One region of the Paenibacillus sp. J22FR21 genome, then DNA from elsewhere that is predicted to be linked to it. Evidence: riboswitches for the same ligand, from Rfam matches in the RefSeq annotation. Region 1 holds a riboswitch; each other region holds the start of a gene.
The links. A riboswitch is a leader RNA that binds a small molecule or an ion and turns the genes downstream of it on or off. The one in region 1 is predicted to bind cyclic di-AMP.
Positions count from the first base shown of each region.

Region 2: another riboswitch for cyclic di-AMP. It lies ahead of AC0YNS_RS30250 (G5 domain-containing protein); the one in region 1 lies ahead of AC0YNS_RS31095 (hypothetical protein).
Region 3: another riboswitch for cyclic di-AMP. It lies ahead of AC0YNS_RS16730 (3D domain-containing protein); the one in region 1 lies ahead of AC0YNS_RS31095 (hypothetical protein).

Region 1 is NZ_JBWDNJ010000017.1:18,425-22,608, reverse strand. Features, by position in the region: gene kdpA (potassium-transporting ATPase subunit KdpA) at 1-1,383, opposite strand, end outside; gene AC0YNS_RS31100 (potassium-transporting ATPase subunit F) at 1,415-1,492, opposite strand; gene AC0YNS_RS31095 (hypothetical protein) at 1,817-2,233, opposite strand; cyclic di-AMP (ydaO/yuaA leader) riboswitch at 2,359-2,527, opposite strand; gene AC0YNS_RS31090 (spermidine synthase) at 2,827-3,570, shown strand; gene thpR (RNA 2',3'-cyclic phosphodiesterase) at 3,639-4,184, shown strand, end outside.
Region 2 is NZ_JBWDNJ010000014.1:60,590-64,773, forward strand. Features, by position in the region: gene rsmA (16S rRNA (adenine(1518)-N(6)/adenine(1519)-N(6))-dimethyltransferase RsmA) at 1-595, opposite strand, end outside; gene rnmV (ribonuclease M5) at 595-1,155, opposite strand; gene AC0YNS_RS30250 (G5 domain-containing protein) at 1,272-2,420, opposite strand; cyclic di-AMP (ydaO/yuaA leader) riboswitch at 2,643-2,929, opposite strand; gene AC0YNS_RS30255 (TatD family hydrolase) at 3,117-3,881, opposite strand; gene AC0YNS_RS30260 (HD domain-containing protein) at 3,903-4,184, opposite strand, start outside.
Region 3 is NZ_JBWDNJ010000004.1:282,542-286,725, forward strand. Features, by position in the region: gene AC0YNS_RS16725 (polysaccharide deacetylase family protein) at 1-681, shown strand, start outside; gene AC0YNS_RS16730 (3D domain-containing protein) at 739-1,530, opposite strand; cyclic di-AMP (ydaO/yuaA leader) riboswitch at 1,638-1,840, opposite strand; gene AC0YNS_RS16735 (ATP-binding protein) at 1,906-3,045, opposite strand; gene AC0YNS_RS16740 (TetR/AcrR family transcriptional regulator) at 3,125-3,751, opposite strand; gene AC0YNS_RS16745 (CAP domain-containing protein) at 3,892-4,184, opposite strand, start outside.

The sequences.
Region 1 (4,184 bases):
CGCGCCGGACGTAAAGGCATAAAGCACTTCAGATAGTCCATGCGTACCGGCGTTCGCTATGGACGCGACGGCTGTCGGCGTTGCAAGTGCAAGCGCGGTCGGTGCCAGAATGATCAAAGGGTGAATGAGCAGCGCAATGGCAGCCAGCTTCACTTCCTTGCCTTCAATTTTCTTGCCGAGGAATTCCGGCGTACGTCCGACCATCAGACCGCAAATAAATACGGATAAAATGAGATACAATAACCCATTGAGCAGCCCGACGCCTTTACCGCCGAATACGTTATTCAGCATCATTTCGGCCATTGCAACAAAGCCGCCCATCGGGGTTAACGATTCGTGCATATTGTTTACAGATCCCGTCGTCGCTGCCGTTGTCACGGCTGTAAATAAGGCGGACTGAGATTCGCCGAACCTTACTTCCTTGCCCTCCATATTTCCGTGATAGCCTACTGCATCAAGAGCCGGAACACCTTTGTACTCCGATACAAAGACGACTGTCAGCATAACCAAGAAGATAAGTCCCATGGCCCCAAAGATAGCCCAGCCCTGCTTCTTGTTCTTAATCATCAAACCAAACGCGTACACTAGCGCGGTTGGAAGAAGCATCATGCAAATAATTTCCACCATGTTCGTGAGCGGTGTCGGATTCTCAAACGGATGCGCTGAGTTCGTACCGAACCATCCTCCGCCATTCGTACCGATATGCTTAATGGATTCAAGTGTTGCAACGAGTCCTCTGGTGATCGTCTGCTGAGCTCCTTCAAGCGTGGTCGCATCTACAGCACCTTGGAACGTTTGCGGAATGCCTTGGAACACGAAGAACAAAGCAACCAAGAAGCTAAGCGGCAGGAATACACGCGTAATTCCGCGAACCATGTCCACATAGAAGTTACCCAGATTATCCTGACGTCCTACGAGCCCGCGAATGAACGCAATCGCAATTGCAAAGCCGGTTGCCGCCGACGTGAACATCGGAAAGGTAATCGCAAGCAATTGAGACAGGTAAGATAGTCCGTTCTCACCCGAGTAAGACTGCCAGTTCGTATTCGTAATAAACGATACGGCTGTATTGAAAGCCTGCCCCGCAGGCATATTGCCGATCCCGTCCGGATTAAGCGGCAGAAAGCTTTGAAACCGTAATACAAGATACAATAGGAGCATCATCACAAAGTTGCTAAGCAGGACGGCTGCTACATACTTCTTCCAGCCCATTGCTTCATCTTCGCGTACGCCCATCAACCGATACAGCAACCGTTCAAACGGACCGAACACACGATCCAATGCTGTTTTCTCATGCTGAAACACTTTTACAAGATAACTGCCTACCGGCTTAACCAACAACATAATGATGATCAGCGTAATGGCTACCTGTACGAACCCCATACTCATGTCATGAATCCTCCGCCCTGGCCATTTAGAATTTTTCTGGTTTAACTAACACAAAGCCTAGATACAAAATAAGAATAGCTGCAATAATGCCGACGATAATCATAGCGTTCCCTCCCTAGGCTCTCTCACAGAATTTAAGGAATCCCCAGAATATAGCGAATGCAGCAACAAACAATACCACCATTGTAAAATCATTGACCATAACTCCTTACTACCTCCTATAGCTGCATGCAGTGTGAATTGAGAATATTTTCCCCTGCTAGATTGAAACTATTCATGTCTTTCAGCGTGCTTGAGGTTTCATATGCTGCTTATCGGTTCCCCCTCTTCGGTATAAGGAAATCTTAATACGGGTTGCCGTAAAAAGGGGGTAAAGAAACCTGCTGCCAGGTGTAAAAAAAGTATAAAAATCAATCGTTATCGCCGTCTAGAACGATACGTATGCCTGCGAGTGGTCGAATAAATAGGCGCGATTCCATAATGCGTAATTTCGATTGGTTATGCCTTTCGCCGTGTAATCCAGCTGCTCGGCCAAGCTTGTTAATGCCGATTCCATTAAATGCGCGCGTTCCGTCCCCCATGCGTCTTGCTTCTGGTGGATGTAGTCCAGACTCTCCTCGAGTGTCAGTCCCTTCATTCGCTGGTAGATGGCCGTCCACTGCACAATGTCGCCCTTCAGGTTACAGCCGTGCATCTGGAATTCAATGAGGCTGCAGCCTCCGTCATTCGTGGTGATGGCGAGTAAACCGCAAATGCAGTCTTCACTATGTCCGGGCAGCCGTTCATCCGTGAGCTCCCCATCAAATTGAAACAGCTCGATCGCCTTAATCTTGCAATCTTTCACAATAGTCACTCTCCTGAATCGTTTGGTAGAAAACACAAAGAGGCCCGGGGAGCAGAGAAACTCTACTCCCGGGCCTCTTTCACAGCGTGCATAAAGAAACAAGCTGCTGGAAGCTCGATTGAAGGGGGTTCTCTCTCATACGCTTACGAGGTTAGCTGTCGGATTCGGGCTTGAGAGTACCCTACCTTAACAAATAACACCTGTTATGGATTCACCCCAAGAAGCCGTTCTGATCGAAGTCGGCTTCTGATTGGTTCCCCCGTTCCTCTTGCGAGGACTCAGCGTTTAAAGCAAGTTATTCCGTTGATGAATCAAATCTTATTCCTGCGCGAAGAGAATGTAAAACTTGATTTACGTGCTAATTCCGCCAATTCTATCGAATTGCGTGCATAATTGCGCTTTCATCCTGCGAACCCATTCTTTTCAATTGGATTATCATAGGAATGCTTCCAAACCTTACTGCTTGTGATGCCAACAATAAGGAGCAAAGCACATTGTTCTCACATGGCAATTGAATGTGACCCCGAGATGCGATACGCTGAAATCTATAATGGACCCGGCCTGCTCGCTGGGATGAAGGAGATTGAATCATCGTGCAGATTTTGCACCGGGAAAACAGCTTGCTGAACGAGATTACCGTTTACGATACGAATACGTACGGCGAGGAACATGGGCGATTCCGCGTCCTACAGTTCTCAAACAGCGCCATGCAAGGTGCTGTGGATTTGGATCAGCCTGAGCGGATCTTATTCGAATATCCGCAGGCTATGCTTCACCTCATGAATGGCAGCAACCCGACCTATCAGCGTCTGTTTATCATTGGTCATGGCGTTGGAACAATTGCTCGACATAGTACGGCGAGAACGATCAAAGTTGCGGAGCTGGACGAGCGAGTTGTGGCGTTAAGCAGGCAATATTTTGGCTATCGTGACGATAATGTGGCGGTTGGCGATGGCCGTGAACTGCTCTCATGCGAAGCTGAGCATACGGTTGATTTTATTGTGCTCGATGCCTTCTCCGATAAGGGAACGCCGCGGCATTTGACTTCGATGAGCTTCTTCGAGCTTGCTGCCGCCAAGCTGGATGAGAGCGGTGCTATCCTCATCAATCTCATGGGCAAGCGTGAGAACGATGCGTATATAAACGCCATCTATACAACACTTCGAGAAGTGTTTCGATTCGTGAAAGCATTTGCTTTGCCAGCTGAAAACGCCGCGGATCGTCGAAATTACATCCTGACGGGCAGCAACGCCCCGCTGACCTGCCAGACTCGCCGAATGGCGGGGTTTATGAAAATTGAATTGGGGCAAGGCTATATCATCGTGGATCACGACTAGTAGGATTCGCCTATCAGACTTACTAGTGAAATTTATGATAAGAGAGGGGTTGCTATAAACCTTTGAATATGCCAGCCGCCCCGGCTCAGACCGTCCGCTTATTCGCTGCCGTCCCTGTACCGGATTCCATTAAGCAGTCACTTTCGATAGGGTGCGAGGACATCCAATCACAGCTTCCGTTTCGCAAATGGGCACATCCTGACGATTATCACATCACGCTGCAATTTCTGGGCGATACGCCAATAGAGCTTGTCCCTGCCATCTCGGCAGCACTTCGCGAAGCAGCATCGTCCGTTCAGGCTTTCGCGTTAAATGTGACTTCGCTAGGCGTCTTCGGGCGTCCGATTCGCCCCTCCGTTCTATGGGCCGACGTCGCAGGGGATGTCGAGCAGCTGCACAACCTGCAACAGCATGTTGCAAGGAGGTTAAAGCCCCTCGGCCTCATGCCGGAGAGCCGCACCTACCATCCGCATCTCACACTTGCACGCAATTACGCAGGCGAAAGCTCGTTCGAGCCTTCGCAGCTGAACGGCTGGAAGCTGCCGATCGGAAGCCCGCTCCAGTGGCAAGCGGATGTCATAACCCTCTATCGAAGCCACCTGCAGCGACGTCCG
Region 2 (4,184 bases), on a different contig from region 1:
GCGGGACAATGCAAACCAGCTCAGGCACACAATAGTACTGCACAGCAACGCTAAGGCTGCCGTACTCCTTGCCACCGGGCTTGGCCGCCATCCGCTGCGCGACTTCCTTCTGGATCATGACGACGATATTCTCAAGCGGCAGTTTCTCTTCCAGAAGCTTCATCAGAATCGGAGTCGTCACGTAATAAGGCAGGTTCGCAACAACACTCACGCCGGAGAGCCCGGCAAACTGCTCCTTCAGCAGCTGGGCAAGGTCGAGCTTCAGCACGTCGCCATGTACGACGTGCACATTCGGCGTATCCGCCAATACATCCTTAAGAATCGGAATAAGCCGATTGTCGATCTCCACTGCGGCTACGCGTCCTGCAGCGTCTGCCAGCTTCTGCGTCAATGCGCCGATACCCGGCCCGATCTCAAGCGCGCCTTTCGTCTCATCCAGCTCAGCGGCGCTGACAATGTTGCGCAAAATATTTTGATCGATCAGAAAGTTCTGACCGAGGCTCTTCTTAAATGTGAAACCGTATCTGGCGATAATGTCTTTCGTGCGCTTCGGTGAAGCAACATCGACACCTGCCTTCATTCCCTCTGTCATCATTAATCTCCTTCGCTCGCCTGCTCCATCGTGGTTAGAGCCCGCATAAATTCCTCACGCGTAATTCGAAACATCGAACAGCGCTTATAGAACTGCTTGCCATTCGCATAGCCGATTCCGAGCAGATTGCCCATCTTCAGCCGTCTATCCGAAGCTTGCGGATGTACGAGCAGACCTGCTTGCATTAAATCTTCCATCGTGACCTCAGCAAGGCCGGCAGTGTCAGACGTCGCTTCCGTCCGCAAATTAGCGAGTGCTCGCTTAATTGCTTCCGGTGATGCGTTCTCGACGCCTATGTCTCCTTTGTAAAGCGCCTCCTCCTGAGGGAGAAAAGCATGCTTGCAGCCTGGTACACGCTGCGCCACGATCTTGCGGATTCGCTCGCCTGCATGATCAGGGTCGGTGAAAATAATAACGCCTCTGCGCTCCTGCGCCAGCATGACTCGGCGGATTACCGCTTCGCCAATCGCCGACCCACCGGTCTCAATGGTTTCTGCTTCAACGGCGCGTTTGATGGCGACAGTATCGTCTTTACCTTCTACTACAATGATTTCTTTAATCATGGGACTCCATTCCTTCCCTTCCGTACAACATGCAAAAAGAAGAGGCATCGCCTCTTCTTATGATGGCATATTTACGCGCGAAATACGATACGCATGTTCATACCGAGGAATACTGCCTACACTGCTGATGGTTTCTTCGGACCCAGCACATAAACCGTATAGCCCCGCTTCCGCCCAAATTTATCGGCATACGACTCGCTGTCAAAGTAAACATCAATCTTGTTGCCTTTGACTGCACTGCCCGTATCCTCAGCTCGGCGGAAACCGATTCCTTCGATATACACCCACCAGCCAATCGGAATGACTTTCGGGTCGACCGCAATGGTACGGCCTTCTTGAACGCGTGCTCCCGATGCGGTAATACCGTACTGTGGATGGTTCTTGCCTTTACCCGTCGAAGCCAAGCCGGCAGAATAAGCCGTAAGGGTTACATTCTTTATTACTTTCTTTGCACTGAACGTAACGCCTCGCTTCGTCATGGTAGATATGCTCGGCGAATTCGCCCGCAGCATCGTTACCTTCGGTTCAGGTTTCTTCGTCCCGACCGACACGATTTGATCGACAGAAGGTGACTTGGTCAACTTCTCGACTAATGTCTGCGAGACTAGAACTCCGTCTTCGAAAGTCTTTTCATAACGTTTAACGACCGTGCCTTGTTTACCCGTTTGGACAAGCTGTTCTTTCCCTTGCGCTAGCTTGGGATCATCCTTCTTCACAGTGGAGAAGGGAACGGGGTGGGTACTCTCCGAGATCTTCGTATCAATCCGAGTGATTGAAATAATCATATTCGGTTTAAGTCCCGAGGATAACGAAGGTACTACCTTATCTTGACTGCGTATCGATATATGAGCCTGATCGATCGCCGCCTGTACGGTTCTTTCTGTCGTGTACAACGTTCTTGCTTTGCCGTCAGCTTTTACAATAAGAGGCACCGCTTGATTAATAACAATTCGGTCACCGTCTTTAATACCGCCATCCAGCGGCATCGACACTTTATCATAAGTGCCAACTGCAATAGCTTGTTCATCCAGTAGGCGTTGAAGGACCCATTGCTTCGTAGAGACAATGGTTTCTCGTCCATTCACTACTACGGACACGCGCTTGTCAGCCGTTCCGTACAACAACACCAGAAACATGAAAGTCATAGCGATTGAGATCATAGCGCTTAGTACAATTAAACGCATGTTCTCATGCTTCCATCGCAATGCGAAAGACATGCTGGATGATCGTTTCCCATGGGTGTCCTTAAGCTGGAGTGCTCCCATTTCATCGGTCCTCCTTACATAGCCCCGCCGCCTTTGTTACGCATGATTACATAGACGCGACTATAGAGATTTTCTTTCCAAATTCAGCCCCGGACCACTTCCATAATACAGCTTTTGTCGTCAGTTTATGCTTCTTTCAAACAAAAAGAAGCCCGACGACAGAGGATCTGTTTCGTGGCTTCCCATTAGACAATGGTAGCATGGAATTGCATGCACGAGGGTGATCTCTCTTATTGACGCTTACGAGGTTAGCTGTCGGATTCGGACGTGAGAGTCGCCCTATTCGCTAATGGCACGTTCGAACAATTGCTGCTGTGCCGGTCGCAAAATTCACCCCAAGAAGAATTTCATGTCTATCGCTGTCTGCCTTGTACAAAACAGTGTCGCCCTTTAGTCGACGAACACGTTTTAAGGAGAAGAAACGAACAAGCTGTTTCTCCGTGATACAAACAGTTTCAACAATTGGTTCCCCCGCTCTCCGAATTCCGGAGATTAAGCGTTTTATTGGAAAAGGAATACAAGTTTTGTTGCTCTGAAATGAATCATACCGTCTACCGCGCCACATTGTAAAGAACTGATTAATGACGATTTTAACGAATTTCAAGGAAAAATAGACGAAAAGCAAGCAATTTCTTCAATCAAAATCAGTTTTATCACGAGAATAGTCCCAAATCCTTGCTTTCAAAGCCGTTTTCATCAGATTCCAAAACATTTCCTTGCGTTTTCCGTGGTTATTTCGCCGACTTCCTCCACACTTTTACCCGTTATCTCCGAGATCGTGTTTGCTACAAGACGGACGAATGCAGACTCATTTCGTTTTCCGCGATGGGGGTGAGGAGCCAAATAAGGAGCATCCGTTTCGATCAAAATTCGGTCCAGAGGCACTTGTGAAAGCACTTCCTTTGGCACCCTTGCATTGGTGAATGTAAGCGGTCCACCGAACGAAATATAGAAGTTCATATCGAGACATTGTTTCGCCGTTTCCCAACTACCGGAGAAGCAGTGCATGACCCCGCCAACGTCCTTGGCATCCTCTTCTCGAAGCAAACGGACGACATCCTCGTGGGCATCCCGATTATGAATAACGATTGGCATCCGTTTCTGCTTGGCTAATTGGATTTGTTCGCGGAATACTCGCTGCTGAACATCTTTAGGCGAGGTGTCCCAGTGGTAATCCAGACCAATTTCGCCGATCGCCACAACCTTCGGATGGTCACAAAGCGATGCAATCCAATCCAGATCCTCGGGACGCATATCAATACTGTCAACCGGATGCCAGCCCACAGCCGCATATATAAAGGAATACTGCTCGGCAAGCGCCATCGTAGTTGGGATGGTCTCACGGTTAAAGCCGATATTGATGAGCTTATGTACGCCGGCAGCCTGCGCTCTTTCGATAACTTCTGCTCGGTCTTCGTCGAATTTAGGCGAGTCTAAATGCGTATGCGTGTCGATTAACATGATGGATATGGAAACCCCTTTCTACATTAAAGCAAATAATTCGCGGAGTTTCGCAGGCAGCCTGTGAGCTGATTCGCGAAGCGGTTCCTCCGGGTAATAAAGATGGTACTTACCTTGATGGATACCGGTAATGGAACGAATGATATCCGAGCGGCTTGAGATTTCCGACAATCGTTCATCACTGCTCAGCAGCAGAATCGGAGGTTTTTCTTCCTTGCCCGCAGCAGTTGTTGAGCCGGGACGATAAACATCGTAGGGCATGTCGTAAGGAAAGTCAATTTCTAGGTGATAGTCCGGATGAAG
Region 3 (4,184 bases), on a different contig from region 1:
CGCAGCGCCATATCATGGGTAAAGCTGCAGCAACAATTTCCCGGTTCATTCGTTGTATGGGGACCGCGAGGATCAAGAAGAGTGGCGCTGACCTTCGATGATGTGCCCGATCCGCGATACACGCCTCAGGTACTGGAAATACTGGCTCGCTATAAAGTAAGAGCGACTTTCTTTGTCGTCGGCAACCGCGCTGCGAAACACCCTGCTCTTGTAAGGCGCATGCGTAAGGAAGGCCATATTATCGGCAATCATTCGTATGATCATGCGGTCTTCTCACGCATCTCCCGCTATGCCTTCGAGCAGCAAATTTGGCAAACCGATTGGATTCTGCGTCCTCTTGCCGGATACAGTCCCAAATTTATACGGCCGCCCTACGGCGAGATTACGCCGCAGCAAGTAGACTGGCTGCGGCGGCGTGGTTACATTGTAGTCAATTGGGATGTGGATTCCGTCGATTGGAAAGGCCTGGACAGCAACACCATTCTCATCAACATCAAGAGAACGCTGCAGCCCGGTTCGATTATATTGCAGCATGCCGGCGGCGGCGAAGGACAAGATTTATCAGGCACGGTCGCTGCGCTGCCAAAGCTCATCCGGCTGCTCCGCAGCAAAGGGTATCAGATCGTCACGCTGCCCGAGCTGCTGAATAAATCCGAGGCTCGCGGTGCACGGACAAGGTAATGGAAACGAACAAAACGGCAGCCCCACCGACCGGGCTGCCGTTTGCATCTCTATATGCTATTCCAGAACGAATACTTTCACGTATTGGAAGCCAAACGTCTTGGCTTGCTCTTGTGATTGCGGTATGAAAATATCAATACGCTGGCCTTTGATGGCACTGCCTGCATCAGCTGCAATGGCCATCATGCCGCCACTCGGAAGTCCGGCATGGTCATAGCCAGTAACATAGACCTTGCTGCCAAGCGGGATGATCTTCGGATCAACTGCAATTGTTCCAAGCTTAAGCGGGTTACCGAAGTAGTCAACAGCGCCCCATGAGCCGTTCTCAGAAGCAGCGGCTGTATACGCACTTGCTTTAGCTTGAACAACTTCCGAATAGTTATAATTGCTGCTGCCGATGGTGATGATTTCTTCTTCTCTGTCCACGGAGGTCATTTTCATCGACTTACCGACTGCTGCTTTAGACGCAGCTTTCACAGCTTTCGGCGCAGCCTTCGCTTTGGCTTTCGGAGCTGCCTTTGCTGCTGTCTTAGGTACTGCTTTTGCTTTAGGTGAAGCCTTAGCAGTAGCCTTCGCTTCCGCCTTCGGCGCTGTCTTCGCAGTCGTCGACGTCTTCACAACACTCGAAGCCGGGATAACAATGCTAAGCCCCGCGTAGATGTTGGTAGGCTCAATCATCGGATTAGCTTTCAGCATCTGCTCCAATGAAATGCCGAATTGCTTGGAAAGCTCCCAGAAGGTGTCGCCGTCTTTCGCGCTGTACGTCGATGCCGCGCTTGCCGTGTGTGTAAGAACAGCAAAGCTAAGCGCTGCAATTACCGCGCTTTTCTTCCAAAGATGTTTCATCAAGTTGTATTGCCTCCTTTTGATTTACGGCTATCATCCACGTTGTGCTTGTGCGGATTTATTCCGTCATCGCGATGAAGGACACACAGCTATACAAGCTATGTCATAAACTTCCTTATCGCATGCGGCCTGCGAGGTTAGTTGTCGGATTCGGATTGAGGAGTTCAACCCTACGCTTCGTGAATAAGCGATTCACCCCAGCGCCATATGCGCGTTCAGCGCTGCATTCCCTTATGCGGAAATACAGGCCGGAGGGCAGTTATGCCACTCCCTAAAAGATCCCCCGTACGTTACGTTTCGGCTCGCGTAATAGAATACCATATCCGGCAAAGCAAATCCTACCGGTAAATACAGGAACAGCTCTTGAAATTACCACTTCTATACATTTCGCGGGAGAAAAATGCTCACCGTTGTCCCTTTCTCAGGGATGCTCGTAATGTCCATTCGACCTCGATGACCTTCGATAATGCGATAACAAATCATAAGTCCAAGACCCGTTCCGCTGTCTTTCGTAGTGAAGAACGGGCCGCCCAGTTTAGGCAGCTGATCCTGTGGAATACCTACACCTTGGTCGATGATTTCAACGATTAATTCGCTCTGCTGGTGCAGCTTCACGTCAATCGTGATTACGCCTCCGCTCGGCATGGCCTCTATCGCATTCTTGAGCACGTTGACGAATACCTGCTTCAGCTGATTCTCGTCGCAAAGCAGCTCCGCTGAAGTGGCATCCGCACGCGAGACGATCTGCACATCGCGCAGAATCGCCTGCGTCTCAAGCAGCGTCAATACACTTTGAATGATTTTGACCAAGTCATGCTTACGGAACTGATTGGCCTGCGGCTTGGCAAGCGCCATAAATTCCTGCACGATCGAATTGATTCGGTCCAATTCAACAAGCATAATATCGAAATACTCATGATATTGATCAATCTTCGTCTTCAGAAACTTAGAGAAGCCGATCAGCGAAGTAAGGGGGTTGCGTATTTCGTGAGCGATACCTGCAGCCATTTGGCCGGCCACAGACAGCTTCTCCGATTGAATCAGCGCTTCCTCTTCTTTCTTCCTCTCGCGTATATCGCGAAACACGCTCTGCACAACAGTGCCTTTATTCAAGTAATTGCGAATTCGTGTGCTGGATACCTCGACATCAATGATCTCCCCGCCTTCTGCAATCACCTTGCAATCGAGAAATTCATTGGGCTCGTCCGTCTCCATAATCGCTTGAACTCGTTCTGCGGATCGCTCCCAATAATCCGGATGTATGTAACGAAAGCTCTTCTCGCCTGTAATGACGCCGCTGTCCGTAATATTCAACAGTTTAAGACCTGCTTGATTGGCGAACAGGATTTCGTTCCCGTCATGTACAAAAATCGGCTCCGGCAAATATTTAATCAATCGTTGGTAATTGTGCATATCAGATCTGGCATCGATATCGTCCACGCCATGATTCCCTTTACCCAGCTTCCTCTTCACATTCACAGCAAGCGGCTTGTTACAATATACGGCTTTACGCCTCATGTCTCATACCCTCCGGGTGATGAAGTCTTCCTAAGGATTTCGCCTCTAATTCTTGCAAACCCTGCTCAGTGAGAAAGTTTTAATGTGAACGCATACCGCGAATCAGCGTTTGTATGCCTTGCTTGAAAATCGGCATCGTCCGCGCGAGCAGCTCATCCGTCGGTTCGGAGTGGTTGCTGTAGGTGCTGATGAAGCCTTGCAGGTAGTAAAATAAGATCCGGCCATTATTCAATGCTGCCTCTTGCATCACTTCCTCTGACCCTTCAGAGACCGCACTATGCAATACCTTCATTATGTGAGCGAACAGTCGGTTGCGAATGACGTTGACCTCGAGTTCCGGCTGCAGTTCATCCACTCGTACCGAGGCGGACATGAACAGGACGGTTTGCAGACTGCCGCTCGTCAGGCTGAAGAGGATATATTCGCTGCATACGGCAAGCAGCTTATCCAGGGCCGCCGTATCCGGCTTGTTGATTTCGCCTTGCAGCTTCTGTTCGAGCTTGAGCAGCGAGGGAATCGCAATCTGCTGAAGCAGTTCTTCTTTATTTCTGAAATATAAATATATGGCGGTATGCGAGCAGCCTGCTGCTTTGGCAATTTCACGCATCGTAACAGCCGAATACCCTTTCTCCGCGAATAAAGCTGCCGCTGCGGCACGAATCGCTGCTTTCATCTCTTCCGTTAATTGTTGCCTTCTTGTAGTCATAGCACCGGCACCTCATATTTAGTCTCGATTAGTTTGATAACCATTGGTCACAGAATAACCGACGGTTATTACAACGTCAACTTATAACACGCAAAAAGAGCGGCCGATGTACGGCCGCTCTTAGCTATTTAATCTTATTATTAGGACGTGAATTCTTGCACCCACTCGCCGTTGTAATATGCAACGCCGAGTTTGTTAAAGTTTTTGCTGAGGATGTTCGCTTTATGGCCCGGGCTGTTCATCCATGCCTGCATGACTTCTGCCGGCGTACGCTGACCCTTCGCGATATTCTCACCTGCATAGGAGTAAGAAACGCCATAAGCACGCATCATATCAAACGGCGAACCGTATGTGGGCGAGTTATGATCAAAGTAGTTGTTCGCATACATATCCTTCGCCTTGTCCAAAGCGACTTTCGTCAAGAGCGTATCGG